DNA from 4 places in the Rhizobium sp. BK176 genome. Region 2 is predicted to be linked to each of the others. Evidence: predicted binding sites of a transcription regulator. Region 2 holds the regulator's gene; each other region holds the start of a gene.
The links. Region 2 encodes LexA, which represses DNA repair genes until DNA is damaged. Its sites were predicted from a motif close to TGTTCNNNNTGTGTTCNG; they were not measured.
Positions count from the first base shown of each region.

Region 1: FHT76_RS13505 (ImuA family protein) is a predicted target of LexA. The motif match lies at 1,837-1,854, and genes of this name have one in related genera.
Region 3: dnaE (DNA polymerase III subunit alpha) is a predicted target of LexA. The motif match lies at 2,719-2,736, and genes of this name have one in related genera.
Region 4: FHT76_RS15675 (YifB family Mg chelatase-like AAA ATPase) is a predicted target of LexA. The motif match lies at 2,342-2,359, and genes of this name have one in related genera.

Region 1 is NZ_JANUBV010000003.1:160,315-165,583, forward strand. Features, by position in the region: gene FHT76_RS13500 (DNA polymerase Y family protein) at 1-957, opposite strand, end outside; gene FHT76_RS13505 (ImuA family protein) at 869-1,816, opposite strand; gene FHT76_RS13510 (metallopeptidase family protein) at 1,979-2,416, shown strand; gene FHT76_RS13515 (DUF1737 domain-containing protein) at 2,425-2,631, opposite strand; gene FHT76_RS13520 (CoA ester lyase) at 2,645-3,553, opposite strand; gene FHT76_RS13525 (hypothetical protein) at 3,666-3,908, shown strand; gene FHT76_RS13530 (glyoxalase/bleomycin resistance/extradiol dioxygenase family protein) at 4,018-4,446, shown strand; gene leuD (3-isopropylmalate dehydratase small subunit) at 4,584-5,192, shown strand; gene FHT76_RS13540 (pyridoxal-phosphate dependent enzyme) at 5,254-5,269, opposite strand, start outside.
Region 2 is NZ_JANUBV010000021.1:37,217-42,485, reverse strand. Features, by position in the region: gene kdsA (3-deoxy-8-phosphooctulonate synthase) at 1-348, opposite strand, end outside; gene FHT76_RS34245 (VOC family protein) at 345-1,229, opposite strand; gene lexA (transcriptional repressor LexA) at 1,430-2,146, shown strand; gene FHT76_RS34235 (ComEC/Rec2 family competence protein) at 2,127-4,580, opposite strand; gene gltA (citrate synthase) at 4,874-5,269, shown strand, end outside.
Region 3 is NZ_JANUBV010000009.1:175,829-181,097, forward strand. Features, by position in the region: gene FHT76_RS24845 (lipoprotein-releasing ABC transporter permease subunit) at 1-835, shown strand, start outside; gene FHT76_RS24850 (ABC transporter ATP-binding protein) at 850-1,533, shown strand; gene FHT76_RS24855 (DUF5680 domain-containing protein) at 1,534-1,998, opposite strand; gene FHT76_RS24860 (hypothetical protein) at 2,069-2,653, opposite strand; gene dnaE (DNA polymerase III subunit alpha) at 2,958-5,269, shown strand, end outside.
Region 4 is NZ_JANUBV010000004.1:52,263-57,531, reverse strand. Features, by position in the region: gene cysK (cysteine synthase A) at 1-667, shown strand, start outside; gene FHT76_RS15675 (YifB family Mg chelatase-like AAA ATPase) at 717-2,249, opposite strand; gene gshB (glutathione synthase) at 2,515-3,459, opposite strand; gene FHT76_RS15665 (cupin domain-containing protein) at 3,553-4,062, opposite strand; gene FHT76_RS15660 (ABC transporter ATP-binding protein) at 4,156-5,253, opposite strand; gene ugpE (sn-glycerol-3-phosphate ABC transporter permease UgpE) at 5,263-5,269, opposite strand, start outside.

The DNA of each region.
Region 1 (5,269 bases), on a different contig from region 2:
GCGTTCGGCAAAGAGGGCGGCGATGCGGTTGGGCTCCCGCAAGGGCTGCGCGGTTCCGGCAGAAATCCGAAACACCTTGCCGTCGACACGGAACAGCACCAGTTCGAAGATGCGGCCGCCGGCGCCACGCGCTTCGAGCAAGGGCTTCAGGGAGACGGCAATCTGGTCGGTGAGCGCAAGGATATCGTCTTCGGCCGCGATCGGCTCAATCAGGCGACGTTCGACCGAGAGGCTTGCGACGGGCAGGCGTGGAGAAACCGGTTCCTCATCGGTTCCAAGCGCCTGATCGAGTCTCAAGAGCACCGTTCCGCCAAAGCGGCGGGTGAGCGGGGCGCGCGGCGCGGTCAGCAAATCGCCGACATATTTAAGGCCCATCTTGTTCAGGCCTCCTATCGTTTCTTCCTCTAGACGCAAGGCCGCGACGGGCAAGGGGGCCAGCGCCTGTTCGGCCTCTCCATACTCGATGATGCCGCCTTGGCCGAAACGGCTGATGGCCCAGGACAATCCAGGTGAGGAAGAGATCGCGCCGCGGGCGTCAATTCCCATCTGGAAGAGTCTTGCGAGAATATCCTTGAGAAGGGACGTCTCACCACCGAACAGATGGGCGCAGCCGGTTATGTCCAGAAACAGGCCATCCACGCCATCGAGAGCGACAAGCGGAGTGTAGCGATCGCACCAATCGGCAATCGCTTCCAGGAAGCGCCGGTTGGCGGCCGGGTCGTCCTCGATCACATCAAGCGTGGGGTGGATGGCGCGGGCTTCGGCGACGCCCATGTGCTTTCGGAGATTGAGGGTTTCGGCTGCCTCGTCCAGCGCTGTGAGCCGCATGGTATTGTTGAGACGGCTAGAACAGACGATCGGTGCGGCCTCAGGACGTCCGCGCGAACGCCAGGAGAGCCCCCATTTCTTTCTTGATATCCGGTCGGTTGGAAGATGTGGAAAGTGGAGTGCCAGAATGCGTTGCGCGTTCGTCTGGAAGGCGAGGGTCGACTGATCGGGAGACGGCGAAAAAACGGCGGTCATGAGGGTTCCACTCCAGTAGAAAGGAGAGGGGAGCCGGGTTGCGGCTCTTCTCCAGGGTGAGATGAAAAACCGGATTGCCGATGCTACCGCCCAGCATCGTGCCATCCGGCAAGGGTCGCGCCTGTGCCGGCGCGGGTGCCACAAGGAAGCGGAAGCAAGCGCTGCTGGCTTCTTCCTCTCCAGCTTGCCGCAACAGGAAAAGCGGGCGTTTAGATGCTTTCGCCCGCAAGCTCAAACGACGGCTTTCCGTCAGGCCGAAGGGCTTCGGATTGCCGCGAACCTCCAGAATCGTCGCAGGAAAGACGCCGCTTTCGACTGCGGCCTCGGCAAGCCAAAGGGCATCTTCAAGCTTGCGTGGGCTGGCATAGAAGAACTGGTCCGGTTTCAGGCCGAAATCGCGCAGGCCCACGGCGTAGGGGACGCCTGCTTCCATCGTGGAAACGATGTCTGCGATCCAGAGGATCGGCAGCGAAGCACTGTGGCTCTCTTCCACTTGGCGCTGCAGCATGGCGGCAAGCGCCAGCATGAAGCCACTGCCAGCGCCGGCTTCGCGTAAGAGGTCGGAACGAACCTCGGTGATCCCGTCGAGCGGCAGGCCGCCATCAACTGCCTCGTCGAGCGCGGGGATTCCAAGAGGAAGACGCAGGCCACTGTCGTTGTTGGTGGAGAGGTCCCTTTCGGCCAAGGCTTCGCCTTGCGCTGCAGCCAAGGCCGGCGCGGGCTTTCCTTCAAGCTTTGCAATGGTTTCGCGGAGCGCAAAAAGCCGCTCGCGCGTCACGGCCGACTGTGCCATGACGTTCTCCAAGTCTCATATGTTCCTGTTATGTTCTTATGGATTCCAGAGGCGGGCGAAAGAGTCAACAGGCATTCGATGTGAATTTATTCCTGCCTTTGATTCCGCTCTCGAAAATCGTACGCAAAGGTTCTATATGGGCGGCAAAGGAAGGGAATTTTTATGGCCCGCATAGACCAGAGCGATAATTGGCAGGATCGCCACGCTCCGACGATCAGTACTTTCGAGTCGTTGGCAATGGAGGCGTACAGCCACCTGCCGGAAGAGTTTCGCTCACTGACCACCAATCTGACGATCGAGATCGAGGACTTCCCTGACGACGACGTGTTCGAGGACATGGCGCTGGAAACGCCGTTCGACCTTCTCGGCCTCTTTGAAGGCCGAGGCATCTCCGAGCGTTTCACAATGGAAACCGGCGAATTGCCGAACCGTATCCGCCTCTACCGGCGGCCGATCCTCGACTACTGGGCCGAGAACGATGAGACGCTGGGCGACATCATTACTCACGTCCTCATCCATGAGATCGGCCACCATTTCGGTCTTAGCGACGACGACATGGAACGGATCGAGGCGAGCGCCGAAGAGGCGGCCGAACGCTAAGCCTTCGCTTACTGTTCGGACAGCTTCATGTCCGGGTGGTAATCCTTGCCTTCGACTTCCTTGACGATCGCCTGAGCACAAATCACCTGGCCGGTCTGGGTGTTGAAGGTCAGCGACGGCGAGCCGTTCAACGACCAGCCCTTGTTGAGGGCGTCGGTTACGCGGTGACAGAAAGCGGCATCATCCTGGCCGGTCAGAAGGCGATAAAGCTTCATCTAAAGTCGTCTTTCACTTCGCCGTTTGGCGTTCTGCAATCAGGCGGGCTTTATGAACCAGACTTTCCGCCTGGACAAGGTGTAGCCGCTCGATCATCCGACCATTGGCATTGATGACATTCAGGCCATCTGCAGCGGGGTCGGCAAAGGCGGCGATGATCGCCTCCGCCTCGGCAATTGCCGCCTCATCCGGGCCGAAATGCCGGTTGGCGGCTTCGATCTGAGCCGGGTGAATCAGCATCTTACCGTCGAAGCCCATGGCGCGGGCGTGCGCGCATTCGGCATCGAAGGCATCGGCATCCTTGAAATCGTTGAAGACGCTGTCGATCGCGTCGAGGCCATAGGCGCGCACGGCAAGTACCACCTGCATCAACCAGGGCACGAGATAGGTACGGCCCGGCTGTGGCAGGACGCCGGTCTGCTTGCGCAGGTCGTTGAGGCCGACGACGAAACAATCGAGCCGTGAGCCAGGCGTGCGCCCAGCTTCGGCAATCGCGGCCGCGTTCAGAATGCCACGGGGTGTTTCGATCATCGCCCAGATGCGGAGGCTTTCCGGCGCGTCGGCATCGGCAAGCCGGTCGCTTATGGACATCACATCCTGAGGCTCGTCCACTTTCGGCAGGAGTACGGCATCCGGCTCCAGTGCCAATACCAGTTCGATGTCCGCATTTCCGAATGTGGAATCCAGCGCATTGATGCGGATGATCCGCTCCTTGTTCACAAGAGGAGCGCCCGAAAAAAAGGCCTTTAGATTCTCGCGGGCTTCCTCCTTCCGTTCCGGGGCCACGGAGTCCTCGAGATCGAAGATGACGGCGTCGCAATCGAGCGCATGAGTCTTTTCCAGGGCGCGCGCATTGATGGCAGGGACGCTCAGCACCGAGCGGCGCAGGTTCAAGGAACGAGTCGGAGAATTGCGGGTCATCACAAATGTGTGCCAAGCTTTATGACAGGTGGCAAGACAACAAAAAGCCATGCTCACCTTGCAGAGAAAGAAAAGAAGGACCACATTCCTTTCCGAAGAAAGGTCTAAAACCATGCAAAGCATTCGTTCCGTCTTCCTCCTGCTCGCAGGCATCACCGCCTTCGTTGCGCTGGCGTTCGTCACATTTTCCGTGACGCTGGCAGTCGGTGGTATCCTGACGGTGCTTATGGTTGGCCGCGCGCTTTCGCTGAAGATGAAGCCGGCACCGGTCCGCGCCACAGCCAAGGCAAAACCACATTCCGGCGAGAACATGCGCATCTGGAATGACGGGCGCGGCACGATCATCGACCTCTAATCTCAGGTCGCTTCCAGAAAAATTTTGCATCGCTGTCGGCTCGACTGATCTTCCCGCGTCTTTGAAAGGTCAGGGTTTTACCCGAACCAATCAAATCATGGAGGACAGTATGGATACTGCAACGGAAACCGGCACGATGAAGATGCCACCGGTCAAGAATGGCTTGCTGCCTTATGTCACGGTCGACGGCGCGCTGAAGGCCGCAGAATTCTACAAGCGTGCATTTGGTGCTGAGGAGGCGTTTGTCGTCCCGCCTGACGAAAACGGGCGGACGATGCATGTCCACCTCTACATCAACGGAAGCTCGTTGATGCTTTGTGATGCCTATCCCGAGCATGGTCATCCCTTTGAAAAGCATCAGGGCTTCACGCTTCAGCTTGTTATCGACGACATCGATTTCTGGTGGGACCGCGCCGTTGCCGCCGGCGCCGAGGTGATCCTACCCGTCCAGCTGATGTTCTGGGGTGATCGATACGGTCAGCTCCGCGACCCTTTCGGGGTTCTCTGGGCGATGAATGCGCCAGCGAACGCAAACTGATCTCATGACGACCATGGCGGCTGTGCGTCGAATCCGCGCGCAGCCGCATAGACGATATAAATTTTCCTTCATTTCGGTCGAAATCTGGACTAAACGCAGATTAACAAAACTACGTCTGCTGACATTGGAGCCAGGCCATGGACAAATTCGCAAAGCTGACGGGCGTTGCTGCCCCTCTGCCGGTTGTCAACATCGATACCGACATGATCATTCCGAAGGACTACCTGAAGACGATCAAGCGCACGGGTCTTGGCAAGGGTCTTTTCGCTGAAGCGCGTTACAATGAAGACGGCTCCTTGAACCAGGATTTCGTGCTGAACAAGCCCGCCTATCAGAATGCAAAGATCCTCGTTGCCGGCGACAACTTCGGTTGCGGCTCGTCGCGCGAGCATGCGCCGTGGGCGCTCCTCGACTTCGGCATCCGTTGCGTCATCTCGACCAGCTTTGCCGACATCTTCTACAACAACTGTTTCAAGAACGGCATTCTGCCGATCAAGGTCAGCCAGGAAAACCTCGACAAGCTGATGGATGACGCCTCGCGCGGCTCCAACGCGATCCTGACGGTCGATCTGGAAAACCTCGAGATCACCGGTCCGGACGGTGGCTCGATCAAGTTCGATCTCGACGAGTTCAAGCGTCACTGCCTACTGAACGGCCTCGACGATATCGGCCTGACGCTCGAGAAGGGCGAGGCGATCGACAGCTTCGAAGCCAAGAACACGGCATCGCGCCCCTGGGCAGCGTAGTCCTGGAAAACATACCAGTCGTCAAAGCCGGGCCTTTTGCCCGGCTTTTTCTTTGGTCGGCTTACAGCAACAGCTCT
Region 2 (5,269 bases):
GTCGACGACCGTCGCCACCTCGGTGCACTGCTCCTCGGTATGGATGTCGGTCAGGACAGGAAAACCGTATTCCTTCTTGAGGTCGGAAAAAACCTCCAGCGCCTTATCAAGGCCGATGCCGCGCTGAGCGGAGAGCGATGTCCGGTTCGCCTTGTCAAAGGAGGACTTGTAGACAAGGCCGATACCAAGCTTGTCGCAAAGCTCCTTCAATACACCGGCGACCATGAACGCATGCTCGCGGCTCTCCATCTGACACGGTCCGGCAATCAGCGACAGCTTGCCGGTATTCGAAAAGGTGACGCGGCCGGCGCCTTCGCCGACCGCGACTTCGGAATTTGTCTGGCTCATCGTTTCTCCTCGAAGGCGAAGAGCGCACCCTGCCCGGGCGCTGCCTTCACCAGAATTCGATTGTTCTTGCGCGTGTAGGTCATCCCGTTAGCAGCCAAATGCGCTTCTGTCACGGCGAGATCACCGACCTTGAAAACAACGGCAACGCCGCGCAGGCCGCGATCGTCTGAGGGTGCAGAAATATCGAAGTAGGCATCCAGTCCATCGGGGGACAGAACGATGATCCTGGCGTTGGGCGTTGCAACACTCACACCAAAGGCCTCGTTGATCACCGTCAGGCCGTGCGCCGCGGCGCGCACAAATGGCGCAAACGCCTTTGGGTCCGGCGCGCCAAGAACGATCTCCGCGATCCCGCCCACGCCATTTGGGTGCACTTGCAGCGCCCTTCGATCGGCAGGCAGCGGATTGACCCTCTGGCAGGTGAAAAAAAAGAAATCAGGTGCGCGCAGGTCAACTGCGAACGCGAGTTTGAATGCAGCAATGGCTTCCGAGCCGTCGGGCATCTTCATCGGCCGCTCGAACTGCAGCATCTCACCGCCGTTGATCTTCTCCGCAAGGAATCTAGCGTGGTCGCGGTCGGCGTCCCCCGTCGCGAAGACAACTGCGGACAGTCCATCCTCGCCGCATCGAAACCGAAAGGCACGGTCACGCGCGGTGAAGACGTTGCCCTTCCTCGCCGACGCCTCGTGCAGTTCGAGGCTGGCGACGCCCAGCGGCTCCAGATAAGTTTCGTCGGCGAAGAAGATACAGGCGTTCTCTGTTCCGAACGGGTGCCGCGCATCTGGCGCGACGGTGAATCCCAGCATTCCGAGGCGCTCGCGCGCAAGCCTGATGTTGGACACCGGCAGCACAATGTGGTCCAGCGGATGTGCTTCGCTCATGGCAAACTCCCCGGGGATTTGCGAAGATGTGCGCCGGGCAAGAGAACAATGCAACCCCCTTCTCCGCATTCACTCAAAAGCGACGCAAAAACTGAACAAGTTGCAGGCAAGTTTTACGAAAATTTAGGTACTTGCAGAACACATATGGAACATATAGTGTCTGTTCTGGCTTTGTTTCACAACTCTGGGGTTCAACTTCGATGCTGACGCGCAAGCAACAGGAGCTTCTTCTCTTCATTCACGAACGAATGAAGGAGTCCGGTGTCCCCCCATCTTTCGACGAAATGAAGGACGCTCTCGATCTCGCGTCGAAGTCGGGCATCCACCGCCTGATTACGGCGCTGGAAGAACGCGGCTTCATTCGCCGACTGCCGAATCGAGCCCGCGCTTTGGAGGTCATCAAGCTGCCAGAGGCATATAATCCCAGTCTCCAGCCGCGCCGCGGTTTCTCGCCGAGCGTGATCGAGGGCAGCCTTGGCAAACCTCAACCGGTGGCGCCGCCAAAGCCGGCCGCGCATGCGGACAATGGCAATTCGGCCTCTGTACCTGTTATGGGGCGGATCGCTGCAGGCGTGCCAATTTCTGCAATCCAGAACAATACGCACGACATCACGGTTCCGGCCGACATGCTTGGCCCAGGCGAGCATTATGCGCTCGAGGTGAAGGGAGACTCGATGATCGAGGCCGGCATCTTCGACGGCGATACGGTGATTATCCGCAACGGCAGCACCGCCAACGCCGGCGACATTGTTGTCGCACTTGTCGATGACGAGGAAGCAACCCTCAAGCGCTTCCGCCGCAAGGGCGCTTCGATCGCGCTTGAAGCTGCGAACCCGGCTTATGAAACGCGTATTTTCGGACCCGATCGCGTCAAGGTTCAGGGCAAGCTGGTCGGCCTCATTCGCCGCTATCACTAAAGACAGGCGGCTCTCCGTCGAAGGTGCCGCTTCGCCAATTGTATGCCCGATGCCGCATCCAGGGCCGGTCAAGTGTCGTATAGGCCGTCGTCACGACAGGCGTTCCCTGTTCGTCTATTCGTATCTCTGCCGCACCCGAGCGGCGCAAGGTTTCGCCCGTGAACAACAATGCACCTGACCGGCATTCGTTTGCGCGCAGACGAGCGGGCGTAACGACGATGTCGGCGGTGTCGCAGGCAGCGCCGACGTAGGCGGGATCTTCGATGATCGTCAGAACGTAGCCGCTGTCGTGCGCCGCTGTGCACCAAGCGCCTTTCAGGCAGACGAAACGGTTCTCAACGCCTCTCGCAACGACCTGCCGCAACGCGTTGCGAGCGTTATGCAATTCGTCGGCCGAGAGCCTCCGAGGCTTGCCGTCGCCGTCTCGCCGGCGGACTGGTTTGACACCCTCTATCAGGAGCGGCGGCCGGGCTTGCTCCGCAACCAGAGCCCTTCGCCATTGGTCGAAAATGAAGTCGGGTGGGCGCGTCCGGTTGGAAGCAATAACCTGATTGTCGACAATCGCGACGAGACCGCCATCCTCGGCAATGATGAAATCTGGCGCCGGTCTGGACGGCGCGAGCACAACGAGCAGAGTTGCCAACGCGATCGCAACAGCGCCGAGGTACCGCAGTCTGGTGCGCAGAAGCGCAAGCACGAGGAAGCCTGCGACGGCGACAGGAAAGTACCAAACCGGCAATCGGCCGATATCGACGTTGCCGCCCCATCCCGAGACCATCTTTGCAATGGCGATCACAATTTCGAGCCCGAAGCCGGCGATTTTCCAGGGAACGATATCGAGGCCAAACGGCGTCAGCAGCATCGCGAACATGCCCATAGGCATCACCACGAAGGAGATTACCGGCATGGCCATGAGATTTGCGGGCAATCCATAAGCGCTGAGCCGATGGAAATGTTCGACTGCAAAGAGCGCGGTCGAGAAGCCTCCGATCATTGAGGAAAGGAGGATGCCAGCAAAGAAGCGTGCGACAAAAACTACGGGCTTCACTGCCCTGACTTGCAGCAAGGGATGTTCGCGCGCGGCTCGCTTCGACCACATCGCATAACCGGCAACCAGCGCAAGAGTCGCCGCAAATGACATCTGGAAGCTCGCGCCTAGCGCCTCGGATGGAGACAAGAGCAGAATCACCCAAGCCGATAGGGCAATGTTGCGCAGACTGATTGACGGCCTGTCGAAGAATACAGCGGCCAGCATGATCGCCATCATGATGAAGGCTCGCTCTGCCGAGACCGCAAAGCCCGAGATCATGTAATAGGCTGTCAGGGCGACGAGCGCGCCAGCAGCTGCAATCTTCTTGGTCGGGTACGCCTGCGTAACGGATGGAAACAGGCTCAGCAGTTGGCGTAGGCCGACGAAGAAGATACCCGCGGAGAGCGCCATGTTGAGACCGGAGATTGCCACGATATGCGCCAGACCCGCCTGTCGCAGCGCGTCGGTGGTTTCCCGCGAGATCGCGCGCCGCTCGTCGGTGACAAGCGACGCCGCAAAGGCGCCGGTGTCGCCCGGCAGGATTCCACGGATGCGGTCTCCAATTCCGCTTCGAAGACCATCCAGCCAGTTGGCTCCGCGCTCCGAAATCGATGGTGTGCCGACCGCTGGCGGCATTGAAACGCTTGGCGAACCATAAAAGAAACCGTTCGCGCCAATCTCGTCGAAATAGGCGCTGAAGGCGAAGTCGTTGAGCCCAGGCAGCGCCGGTCCCGCAGGCGGGGTCAATCGTGCCCGTCCCGTCAACCACTCCCCGATTTCGAACGGTTCTTTCTGCCCACGCGCGACGACTGAAACCCGGTCTGGCGGCCGCCTAATCTGAGGCGACTGAGTGGCGGAAATGGAGAGGATATAGCGCCAACGACCCGCGCCATCCCCCTCCCGACGCTCGACCCGACCAGTGATCGTTGTGGTGACGGGCGTATCCAGTATGACGGTCGCCCTGCTCCGCGTTTCGTATTGGGCCGAAAGCATTCCCGCGACGCAAAGCAAGCCGGCCAGTGCTGAACTCCGGACAAACGGACGCCCTTGGCCCGCCGCCATTGCAACAGGTGCCAACACAACAACCCATGCCATCAAGCGCATCGTGGGAGGGTCACTTGCGAGTTCGAACCAGAGGACGGCGCCGGCTCCGAGGAAGACCGGCGAGAACAGAAACAACCGTCCATGTTCCATCTCCGCTGTCGCGGAACCTTGGAGCCATGAAGCCCAGTCCCGTGTCGCAGCTTTGATCCGTGTCGGCCACGCGATGGAGGACTGCGTGCGCATGGCCGGCAACAGCTTGGCGGCCGATCGATTCAACAGGAGAGACGGCTCCGCTGCACGCGCGGAAGCATCCGCGGCAGGCACGGCCTTCGTTACTTCAAATGGCTTCAACCCCGGCATGCATTTGCGCCAAAAAACAGCCGCCCTTGCAACCACAATGCAAGCTATCGAGGCGTCGGGCAATAATAATCGATTGAAATCTGAAGGAAAATCTGAACGCTGAAAAGCCAAGGATTATCATCGGCTTCTGCTATGCGCAGGGCTCATCGCAGCAGTGCCCAAAAGTTGATACTGCGATGCACAAAATGGCATCACGGTAACTTGGCATTAGGCGCGCGATCATATAGCAATCATCGACGACGCTTAACCCTATGGCGCTTTTATGGCGCCACCCGCCAGTTTGGAGGATCAGAATGACGGAACAAAGCGCAACACTGAAAATCGGTGACAAATCAGTCGATCTCGCCGTCAAGAGCGGCACGATCGGTCCTGATGTCATCGATATCGGCGCCCTCTACAAGAACACGGCTTCCTTCACTTACGATCCTGGTTTCACCTCGACCGCATCCTGTGAATCGAAAATCACCTACATCGACGGCGACGCCGGTGTGCTATTGCATCGCGGCTATCCGATCGAACAGCTTGCCGAGCACGGCGACTTCCTCGAAGTCTGCTATCTGCTTCTCTACGGCGAACTGCCGACCGCTGCCCAGAAGAAGGATTTCGACTATCGCGTCACGCATCACACGATGGTGCATGAACAGATGAGCCGGTTCTTTACGGGCTTCCGCCGCGATGCGCATCCGATG
Region 3 (5,269 bases), on a different contig from region 2:
TCTTGTCGGTTTTGCCGCGGGACAGGGTGTCCTTATCGGCTCGGGTATGGCGACACAGCTCGGCCTTCAGGCAGGTGACACCATCACGCTGATATCACCGGAAGGTGATGTCACGCCGATGGGTGTAAACCCACGGGTCAAGTCCTACAAGGTCTCCGGTATCTTCGAGATCGGCATGTCGGAATACGACGCGACGATCATCTATATGCCGCTTGAGGAAGCGCAGCTCTATTTCAATGCCGAGGGGCTGGTTCAATCCATCGAACTCTTCGTCGACAATCCCGACGACATTGACAATATGCGGCCGAAGGTGGAGGCCGCCGCGGGCCGCCAGATTGCGATTACTGACTGGCGCCAGCGCAACCAGACCTTCTTCTCCGCGCTGCAGGTCGAGCGGAACGTGATGTTCATGATCCTGACGCTCATCGTCCTCGTTGCGGCGCTGAACATCATTTCCGGCCTCATCATGCTGGTGAAGGACAAGGGCAGTGACATCGCGATCCTGCGGACGATGGGCGCGAGCTCTGGCGCGATCATGCGCATCTTCTTTATGACGGGCGCTGCCATTGGCCTCGTTGGGACGCTCGCCGGTGTGCTGCTCGGGGTTCTTGTTTGCGTCAATATCGAGAAGATCCGCGAGTTTTTCTCTTGGGTGTCCGGCACGGTGCTGTTTGACCCGCAGCTCTATTTCCTCAGCCAACTGCCCGCCGAGATGAGCTTCAGCGAGACCATGTCCGTGGTGATCATGGCGTTGACGCTGTCCTTCATCGCGACGATCTTTCCGGCATGGCGAGCCTCCAAGCTCGATCCCGTGCAAGCCCTGCGCTACGAATAAGGAATGCTCTCTTCATGAAGCGGAATCCCGTTCTCAAGCTTTCCGGCGTCGAGCGCCACTATGGCCAGGGCGAGACGCTGCTCTCGATCTTGAAGGGTGCCGATTTCACGCTCAACAGCGGCGAAATCGTTGCGCTCGTCGCTCCATCAGGGACCGGCAAGTCGACGCTTTTGCACGTTGCTGGCCTGCTCGAGCATCCCGATGGCGGCGAGGTTGTCATCAACGGAAATGCCTGTGACGGTTTGCCGGATGATAAGCGTACGGCGATCCGCCGTAGCGAAATCGGATTCGTCTACCAGTTCCATCACCTGCTGCCGGAATTCTCTGCGATCGAGAATATCATGATGCCGCAGATGATCGCCGGGTTGCCGCGCAAGGAGGCGAAGGAACGAGCCGGCCAGTTGCTCGACTACATGCGTATCGGCCATCGCGGTGCGCACCGCCCCGGGGAGCTTTCCGGTGGCGAGCAACAGCGCGTGGCGATTGCCCGTGCCGTCGCCAATGCGCCAAGCCTGCTTCTGGCGGATGAGCCAACGGGCAACCTCGATCCAGAAACGGCGAGCTATGTCTTTGACGCACTGGAGGCGCTGGTGCGCCAATCAGGCCTGGCGGCACTCATCGCCACCCATAATCATGAACTCGCCGGGCGCATGGACCGCCGCGTCACGATCACCGACGGCAAGGTCGTGGATTTCTGATCAGGGCTGGATGAGACCGCCACGGTAGTCCAGTTCATAGGCCCTGCGCTCATTCACGACGATCACTTCACGACCGCTGAAATGGCTGCAGTCGCCTGTGTTTTGATCGGCATAGAAACCGAAAGCATGCTCGAATTCCATGCCGCCGAGAAAACGTCGGTACTCGGCATACATTTTTGACAGTGCAGCCTTAATCACCGTTCCCGCTCTTTTCCCGTCGATCAACGAATGCTCGACGATGCGTCCGAAGTAGTTCATCGCCCAGACCGGTTCGCCGTCCAGCCAAACCACTTCTTGCCCGGCGAAATCGGCGCCGCCGAAATAGCTGTCGAGATAGCGCCACTGTCCACGCTGATAACCGATGTCATGCGATCCTGTCCGGCAGGCGGGTGCAGGGGTTCCGCCGCCAACATAGGTACGGGCCTTCGCCTCAACGATGAACCGGTTCAATGCAGCAATATCCATGACCTATCCCCCTCGTTCGGCAACGTCTCAAAAAGACTGCCAGTTGTAAAGAACAAAAAGGGAACATGCTTCACTGGCCGCAGATGGATTGCCCGGTCTCGTTGTTCCATTCAGCGATCGGGAGGACACGTGGCTCGGCTTTGACGTCCTTGCCATCCTTCTGCAACTTCCCGGTCAACGCGTTGTAGTCGCAGGAGCCGGCGGCATTCGGGTCGAGCGTGTCGTAGTGATTGTAGGTATAGCCGGCGACGACAAACTGCTCGTTGCGGTAGGCCACTGTCAGCGTCTGGTCCCAGCGGTCGCGTCCGATCGCACTGTTCTGTGAGTGGATGGCGATCGAGGATTTGCCAATGGCTTTCAATGACGGTTCCTGCCCGAAGACGCCATTGGCATTGGTGCTGCCCCAAATCTTGTCGGGCGCGGTAAGCGAAAGTCGCAGAAGCTCGTGATCGCTGTCGCGAAGGTAAAGGTAGATGCCGATCTGATCGTCGCTGGCGTCATCTTCCGGAGCAACCAGCAGCGCGAGATCCTCATGCCCGTCGCCGTCCCAATCGCCCGTCGTCGCGTCAATGATGCGCGCGGGATCGATTTGTTCGGCCCGAGCGGTAAACGCTGCCGACCAAGCCAATCCAACAATTAAGACAAACTTAAGCATGCTTTTCTCCCCGTGCCATGCAGCCAGCAGAGCGGAAAAGAATCCTGTTGACAATAGAACAAGGGCGGAACAAACTGAAAACATAAGAGAACAGGAGAGCCAAATGACTGACATGATCCGTGATATCGCAGCATTCACCTCCATCGCAATGTTCGTTGCCAGCTTCTCGCTGATCTGCATGGCAATGTAAGAATTCAGGGGACCGCATGGCTGCCATGCGGTCCGAACCCGATCGCTTCTCTGGACATCGACCCCTCAATGCTGAGAATAGACCTGATTGATTCAGGTGATCGGAAGGCATGTTATGGCGGGTGCGGAGAAAGACGCGGCAAGCGGTTTTATCGGTGGCACGCCAGGCTTCGTTCACCTGCGGGTTCACTCAGCCTACTCGCTGCTTGAAGGCGCGCTGCCACTCAAGAAGATTCTCTACAAGGCGTCGGGCGACAGTCAGCCGGCGATCGCGATCACCGATACGAACAATCTGTTCGTCGCCCTCGAATTTTCGCAGAAGGCGATGGATGAGGGGCTGCAGCCGATCATTGGCTGCCAGGTCTCGATCGATATGGAAGACAGTCTTGAGACGGAACGGCGAGGCGGCCAGCAGGCACTCGTCAAGCTCCCGTCGCTGGTGCTCTTGGCGGCCACCGATGCCGGCTACGAGCGATTGGTGGACCTTGTCAGCCGCGCCTATCTCGGCGGTGAGGGCAACGGTCAATCGATTCACATTCGCGCCTCTTGGCTCGATGAGATCGGTACCGGCGGTCTGATCGCTCTGACCGGCGCCTTGACGGGGCCGATCGACATGGCGCTTAAGGACGGGCATACCGCCCAGGCGGAAGCACGCCTTCTGCTGCTGAAGCGCCATTTCGGCGACCGGCTTTATGTAGAGCTGCAGCGGCACGGCACCTACGACAAGCGCCACGAGCAGAAGGTGGTCGGCCTTGCCTACGAGTATGACCTGCCGCTGGTCGCCACCAATGAAGCCTTCTTCCCGACCCGTGAGGACTATGATGCGCACGACGCCCTGATGGCCGTCGCCCACAACGCCATTGTCTCGGATGATACCCGATTCCGCCTGACACCCGATCACTACCTGAAGAGCCGCGCCGAAATGGCCAAGCTGTTCGCGGACCTGCCTGAAGCCTTGGAAAATACCGTCGAGATCGCCCGGCGCTGCTCCTTCATCCTGAAGACACGCAAGCCGATCTTGCCGCGCTTCACCGGCGCGACGGCCGATCCCGAGGAGGCCGAACGCGAAGAGGCTCTGGAATTGCGCAGGCAGGCAGAGGAGGGGCTGGACAATCGCCTAGCCACACTCGGCATGTCGCCCGGCTATGAGGAGAAGGACTACCGGGAACGCCTGGAATTCGAACTCAGCGTTATCGAGCGCATGAAGTTCCCTGGCTACTTCCTCATCGTTTCGGACTTCATCAAATGGGCAAAGCAGCATGACATCCCCGTCGGCCCGGGCCGTGGCTCGGGTGCGGGCTCGCTCGTCGCCTACGCACTGACCATCACTGACGTTGATCCGCTGCGTTTCTCGCTGCTCTTCGAACGCTTCCTCAACCCGGAACGCGTCTCGATGCCGGACTTCGATATCGACTTTTGCCAGGATCGCCGCGAAGAGGTGATCCGCTATGTGCAGCGCAAATACGGCCGCGAGCAGGTGGCGCAGATCATCACCTTCGGTTCGCTGCAGGCACGCGCGGCTTTGCGAGACGTGGGTCGCGTGCTGGAGATGCCTTACGGTCAGGTCGACAAGATCTGTAAGCTGGTGCCGAACAATCCGGCCAATCCGACGCCTTTGTCGAAGGCGATCGAGGAAGAGCCTAAGCTGCAGGAAGAGGCCGACAAGGAGCCCGTCGTAGCCCGCCTGCTCGATATCGCACAGAAGATCGAAGGTCTCTACCGTCACGCCTCCACCCACGCCGCCGGTATCGTCATCGGCGACCGTCCGCTGTCGAAGCTGGTGCCGATGTACCGCGATCCGCGGTCCGACATGCCGGTCACGCAGTTCAACATGAAGTGGGTCGAGCAGGCCGGCCTGGTCAAGTTCGACTTCCTCGGACTGAAGACACTAACGACGTTGAAGGTCGCCGTCGATTTCGTCACCAAGCGCGGCATCAAGGTCGACCTTGCATCGATCCCGCTCGACGACAAGCTGACCTACGAGATGCTCTCGCGCGGCGAAACCGTCGGCGTGTTCCAGGTGGAAAGTGCGGGAATGCGCAAGGCGCTGATCGGCATGAAGCCGGACTGCATCGAGGACATCATCGCGCTCGTGGCCCTGTATCGTCCAGGCCCGATGGAAAACATCCCGACCTACAACGCCCGCAAGCACGGCGAGGAGGAGATCGAGTCGATCCATCCGACGATCGATTACCTGCTGAAGGAAACGCAGGGCGTTATCGTTTACCAGGAACAGGTGATGCAGATCGCCCAGGTCCTGTCGGGTTACTCGCTCGGCGAAGCCGACCTTCTGCGCCGCGCCATGGGTAAGAAGATCAAGGCGGAGATGGACCAGCAGCGCGAGCGCTTCGTCGTCGGTGCCGTGAAGAACGGCGTCTCGAAGCCGCAGGCTGACAACATCTTCGAGCTGCTCGCAAAGTTCGCGAA
Region 4 (5,269 bases), on a different contig from region 2:
ACTGATCCTGACGATGCCGGAAACCATGTCCGTCGAGCGCCGCAAGATGCTGGCACTGCTCGGCGCCGAACTCGTGCTCACCGAAGGTCCGAAGGGAATGAAGGGCGCGATCGCCAAGGCCGAGGAATTGGCGGCGACACTCCCCGATGCGATTATCCCGCAGCAGTTCGAAAATCCTGCCAATCCAGAAATCCACCGCCGCACGACAGCCGAGGAGATCTGGAACGATACCGACGGTGCGGTCGATATCCTGGTTGCCGGCATCGGCACCGGCGGCACCATCACCGGCGCGGGCCAGGTGCTGAAATCGAAGAAGCCTGGCTTCAAGGTCGTCGCCGTCGAACCTGCGGAATCTCCCGTCCTTTCCGGCGGCCAGCCGGGTCCGCACAAGATCCAGGGCATCGGCGCAGGCTTCGCGCCGGCGATCCTCGATACCCACATCTACGACGAAATCGTCACGGTCAGCAGCCCCGAAGCGCTTGACCTTGCCCGCGAGGTTGCCAGGCTGGAAGGCGTGCCGGTCGGCATTTCCTCGGGCGCAGCCTTGGCCGCCGCAATCAAAATCGGCAGCCGTGAGGAGAACGCGGGGAAAAACATCGTCGTGATCATCCCATCCTTTGCCGAACGTTATCTCTCCACGGCCCTGTTTGAGGGGCTTGGCGGCTAAGCCGGCATTCCTGACGCGGGGCGCTCTCGGCGGGCGCCCCCCTTTCGTTTCAGGCGGGCGTGGTCAGACGTTCGCCGGCGATGCGATAGGAGATCGCCTCGGCGAGGTGGATGCGACCCACCATCTCATTGCCATCGAGATCTGCCAGGGTGCGCGCCACCTTCAGGACACGATGATATCCGCGCGCCGAGAACTTCATTTTTTCGGCTGCGTCGCGGAGCAACTGCAGGCCGGAAGCATCCGGTGCGGCGTATGTCTCGATCATGGCGGTCGAGCAGCGGGCGTTGGTCCCGATTGCCCCCGGGGTCGCCGCCTTGAAGCGATCCCGCTGAATCTCGCGCGCACGGGCGACGCGGCGGGCGATATCCACGCTCCTTTCAGCAGGCATCGGCCGAATGAGATCGAAGGCGGAGACAGCCGGAACATCGATGCGGATGTCGATGCGATCCATTAGCGGGCCTGAAATGCGCGACTGATAGTCCGTCATGCAGCGTGGACCGCGTACGCAACTATGGCCGGGTTCGCCGGCCATGCCGCAGCGACAGGGGTTCATCGCCGCGACGAGCTGGATGTTGGCCGGATAGGCCACACGATGATTGGCGCGGGCGATGATGCATTCGCCTGTTTCGAGCGGTTGCCGCAGAGCATCGAGCGCCTGCGGCGAAAACTCGGGAAACTCATCGAGAAACAGAACGCCATGGTGGGCTAGCGACGCCTCGCCGGGCTTGGCGCGCACACCGCCGCCGACGAGGGCTGCCATGGTGGCGGAATGATGCGGCGTACGGAAGGGGCGTCGATCCGAGAGCTTCCCGCCGGATAATTGTCCGGCTACCGAATGGATCATCGACACTTCCAGAAGCTCGGCAGCGGAAAGCGGCGGTAGGATCGAGGGCAAACGCGCTGCAAGCATGGATTTTCCGGAGCCGGGCGGACCGACCATCAGGAGATTGTGGCCACCGGCCGCCGCCACTTCCAGCGCCCGCTTGGCGCTTTCCTGCCCCTTGATATCGGCAAGATCAGGCAGGCTGACCGTATTGGCGCGGATCGAGGGTTCTGGACGGGAGATAACCTGGGTGCCGCGAAAATGATTGGCGAGCGCGATCAGGCTGCGCGGCGCGAGGATGTCGATATCCGGTCCCGCCCAGGCCGCCTCCGCGCCGCTTTCGGCCGGGCAAATCAATCCCTTGCCGATGGCGTTGGCGCCAATCGCGGCCGGCAGCGCCCCGGCGACGGGGGCGATCGTCCCATCCAGATTGAGTTCGCCAATCACCACGTAGTCGGAGAGTGCATCCGCCGGAATGGCGCCCAAGGCGGCCATCAGGCCAAGGGCGATCGGCAGGTCGAAATGAGAGCCTTCCTTGGGCAGGTCCGCCGGCGCCAGGTTGACAGTAATCTTCTTGGCCGGGAGGGCCAGGCCCGAGGCGTGCAGCGCGGCGTGAACGCGCTCGCGGCTTTCTGCCACCGCCTTATCGGGAAGGCCGACGATCTGGGTGACGACCCGGCCGGGCGCGACCATGACCTGGACCTCGACCGGAACACCCTCAATACCCTGAAATGCAACCGTGCTGACGCGTGCGACCATGCCCCATCCCCTGTGCCGCAACCCACTACACTGCAGTTTAACGACGCATCATTGTCGCCAATTGCAATCTTGCATAGAAACAGGAATGAAACAAGAACAATAAAAGAACAGATTCAAGCCAACGCTGTGGGTAGGTTGTGGCAGGTTGCATAGGCGGAACAAACCGGCCGACGTGTCCCGACCGTATCGAGCGGGAGCATCCGGAAGAGACGAAATGTCCGCAAAACCGCGCGCCCGTTCTCAGCGCGCGGCAACAAAACGATGCCTAGCGCTTCTGCTCGATCGCATCCCACAGCAGGGCGGCGATATCGAAACCGCCAAATTTGCGCACTTCGCGGATGCCGGTCGGCGAGGTGACGTTGATCTCCGTCATGTAGTCGCCGATGACGTCAATGCCGACGAAGAGGAAGCCGCGTTCCTTCAGCGCAGGGCCGATGCGCTTGCAGATTTCGATCTCGCGGGCCGTCAGTTCAGTCGCCTCGGCGCGTCCTCCGACATGCATGTTGGAACGGCTGTCGTGCTCGGCGGGCACGCGATTGATGGCGCCGACGGGCTCGCCGTCGACGAGCAGGATGCGCTTGTCGCCCTTGCGAACATCAGGAAGGTACTGCTGCGCAATGAAAGGTTCACGGAAGAGTTGACCGAACATTTCTAGCAGGGACGACAGGTTGCGGTCGTCCTTTGTCGAATGAAAAACGCCGGCGCCGCCGTTGCCGTAGAGCGGCTTCAGGATAATGTCGCCCATCTCGTCTCGGAAGCGGCGAATTTCCGCTGCATCCTTGGTGATCAGCGTCTTCGGCATCAGATCGGCAAATTCGGTGACGAAGATCTTTTCGGGAGAGTTCCGAACCCAGGCCGGATCATTGACGACCAGCGTCTTCGGATGGATCCGCTCCAGCAGGTGGGTCGAGGTGATATAGGCCATGTCGAACGGCGGATCCTGGCGAAGCAGGATCACGTCCATGGTGGAAAGGTCGACGCGTTCGGGCGCCCCGAGCTCGAAATGATCGCCCTTGACGTCGCGCAACACCATCGGCTCCACCGTGGCGTACAGATTGCCGTCCCGGAAGCTCAGGCGCTCAGGCGTGTAATGGAAAAGCTTGTAGCCGCGAGCCTGCGCTTCCAGGCTCATCGCAAATGTGGAATCGCCCGCGATATTGATGCCGGCGACATGGTCCATCTGGACCGCTACATTCCTGATCTTAGCCATTTCCGTCCCTTAGCTGATGCGGACAGATGTAGGCTGCGGATGCCCCGAAAGCAACGTCAATCAACGGCTTCGTTGTGGCGGGACGGGAAATCGTCAGGCGGCGATGCCGCTCTTTTGGACGTCGCCGCGCAACAGGCTCTTCAGCCGGTAGGCGAGCGCGACCGGCTTCGGGAACGGCTTCCTCAGGAACGCAACCTTGCGCACGTAACTGTCCACGCGCCAGCTGGCCCAGGTGCCCGCAGCGAAGAAGGCAACATCGCCGGCTTGCAGTGTCCGCTCCGTGCCGTCCCCGGCAACGATATGGACGCCGCCTTCGAGGATCATCACCGTTTCGTCCCAGTAGAAGTGCCAACGGAATTCGCCGGCCGTGCAATCCCAGATCGCCGTATAGGCTGCATCGTCATTGCTGCGAGAATGCTCGCCGGTGCGCGCCTGAGGGTTACCGCTGATCACCCAATCCGGATTGATCGGCGTCGCGCGCATGTCGAAAGTATCGCCGGACTTCGCCACGAATGTCTTTGCTTGCGGCTGCGGCAGGCTCGGAAAGGGCACCACGCGCGCCGCCATCGCGACCACGCTTGCCAGCATCATATGAATACCCATGAGCCCCCCAGCTATCCAATCCGTGTCGGGATAGCAGAGAGTCGTAAAGGCACCGTACAGGCGATCCGTACAATTTTAAGGATCAGTGAGGCGTCAGGCGATTTCCGTTTTGACCACGGCGGCCGGCGAAGCTGCCGGCTCGCCGATGCGCTTGCCCGTCTCGTGATTGAAGAAATGCAGCCGCTCTGCGCCGATGACCAGCCGTAGTTCGGACTTCAGCTCCGCCTCAGGCGACAGGACCGCGGTCAACTGCTGATCGCCAAGACTTCCGTGCACCAGACGCTGTGAACCCAACTCTTCGACATAGTCGATCGCGACCGTCATGGCATGTTCACCGGCACGGGCAAGGCGGAGGTCTTCGGCGCGAATCCCGACCGTGACCGGACCCGACGTCGGCGCGCTGCCGGCAAGGTCAATCAGGCTCGGGCCGAGCGCCAGTTTGTCGCCATGCAACTCGCCCTTAAGGAGGTTCATGGCCGGCGAGCCGATGAAGCTGGCGACAAAGGTGGAAGCCGGGCGATGGTAGACCTCGAGCGGTGTGCCGATCTGCTCGATTTCACCATGGCTCAGAACCACGAGGCGATCGGCGAGCGTCATCGCTTCCAGCTGGTCGTGGGTGACATAGAGCGAGGTGGTGCCGAGGCGGCGCTGCAGGCGCTTGATTTCGCCGCGCATGGAAACGCGCAGCTTGGCATCGAGATTCGACAGCGGTTCATCGAACAGGAAGGCGGCCGGCTTGCGGACGATGGCGCGGCCCATGGCGACGCGCTGGCGCTGACCGCCCGACAGCGCGCGCGGGCGGCGATCGAGATAGGGCTCGAGCTGCAGCATGCGGGCGGCCTCGGCGACGCGCGCGTCGATTTCCGACTTCGGCGTCTTGCGGTTCTTCAGGCCGTATTCAAGGTTCTCGCGCACCGTCATGTGCGGATAGAGCGCATAGTTCTGGAAGACCATGGCGATGTCGCGATCGGCAGGGTCGACGCTGTTGACCACGCGGTTGCCGATGCTGACGGTGCCGTCGGAGATTTCCTCGAGACCCGCCACCATGCGCAGTAGCGTGGACTTGCCGCAACCGGACGGGCCGACGAGGACGATGAACTCACCATCGGCGATCGAGATATCGACGCCGTTCACGGCGCGAACGCCGCCATGATAATCCTTGCAGACCTTCGAGATTTCGATCCGTGCCATGTTTCTTCCTTACTTA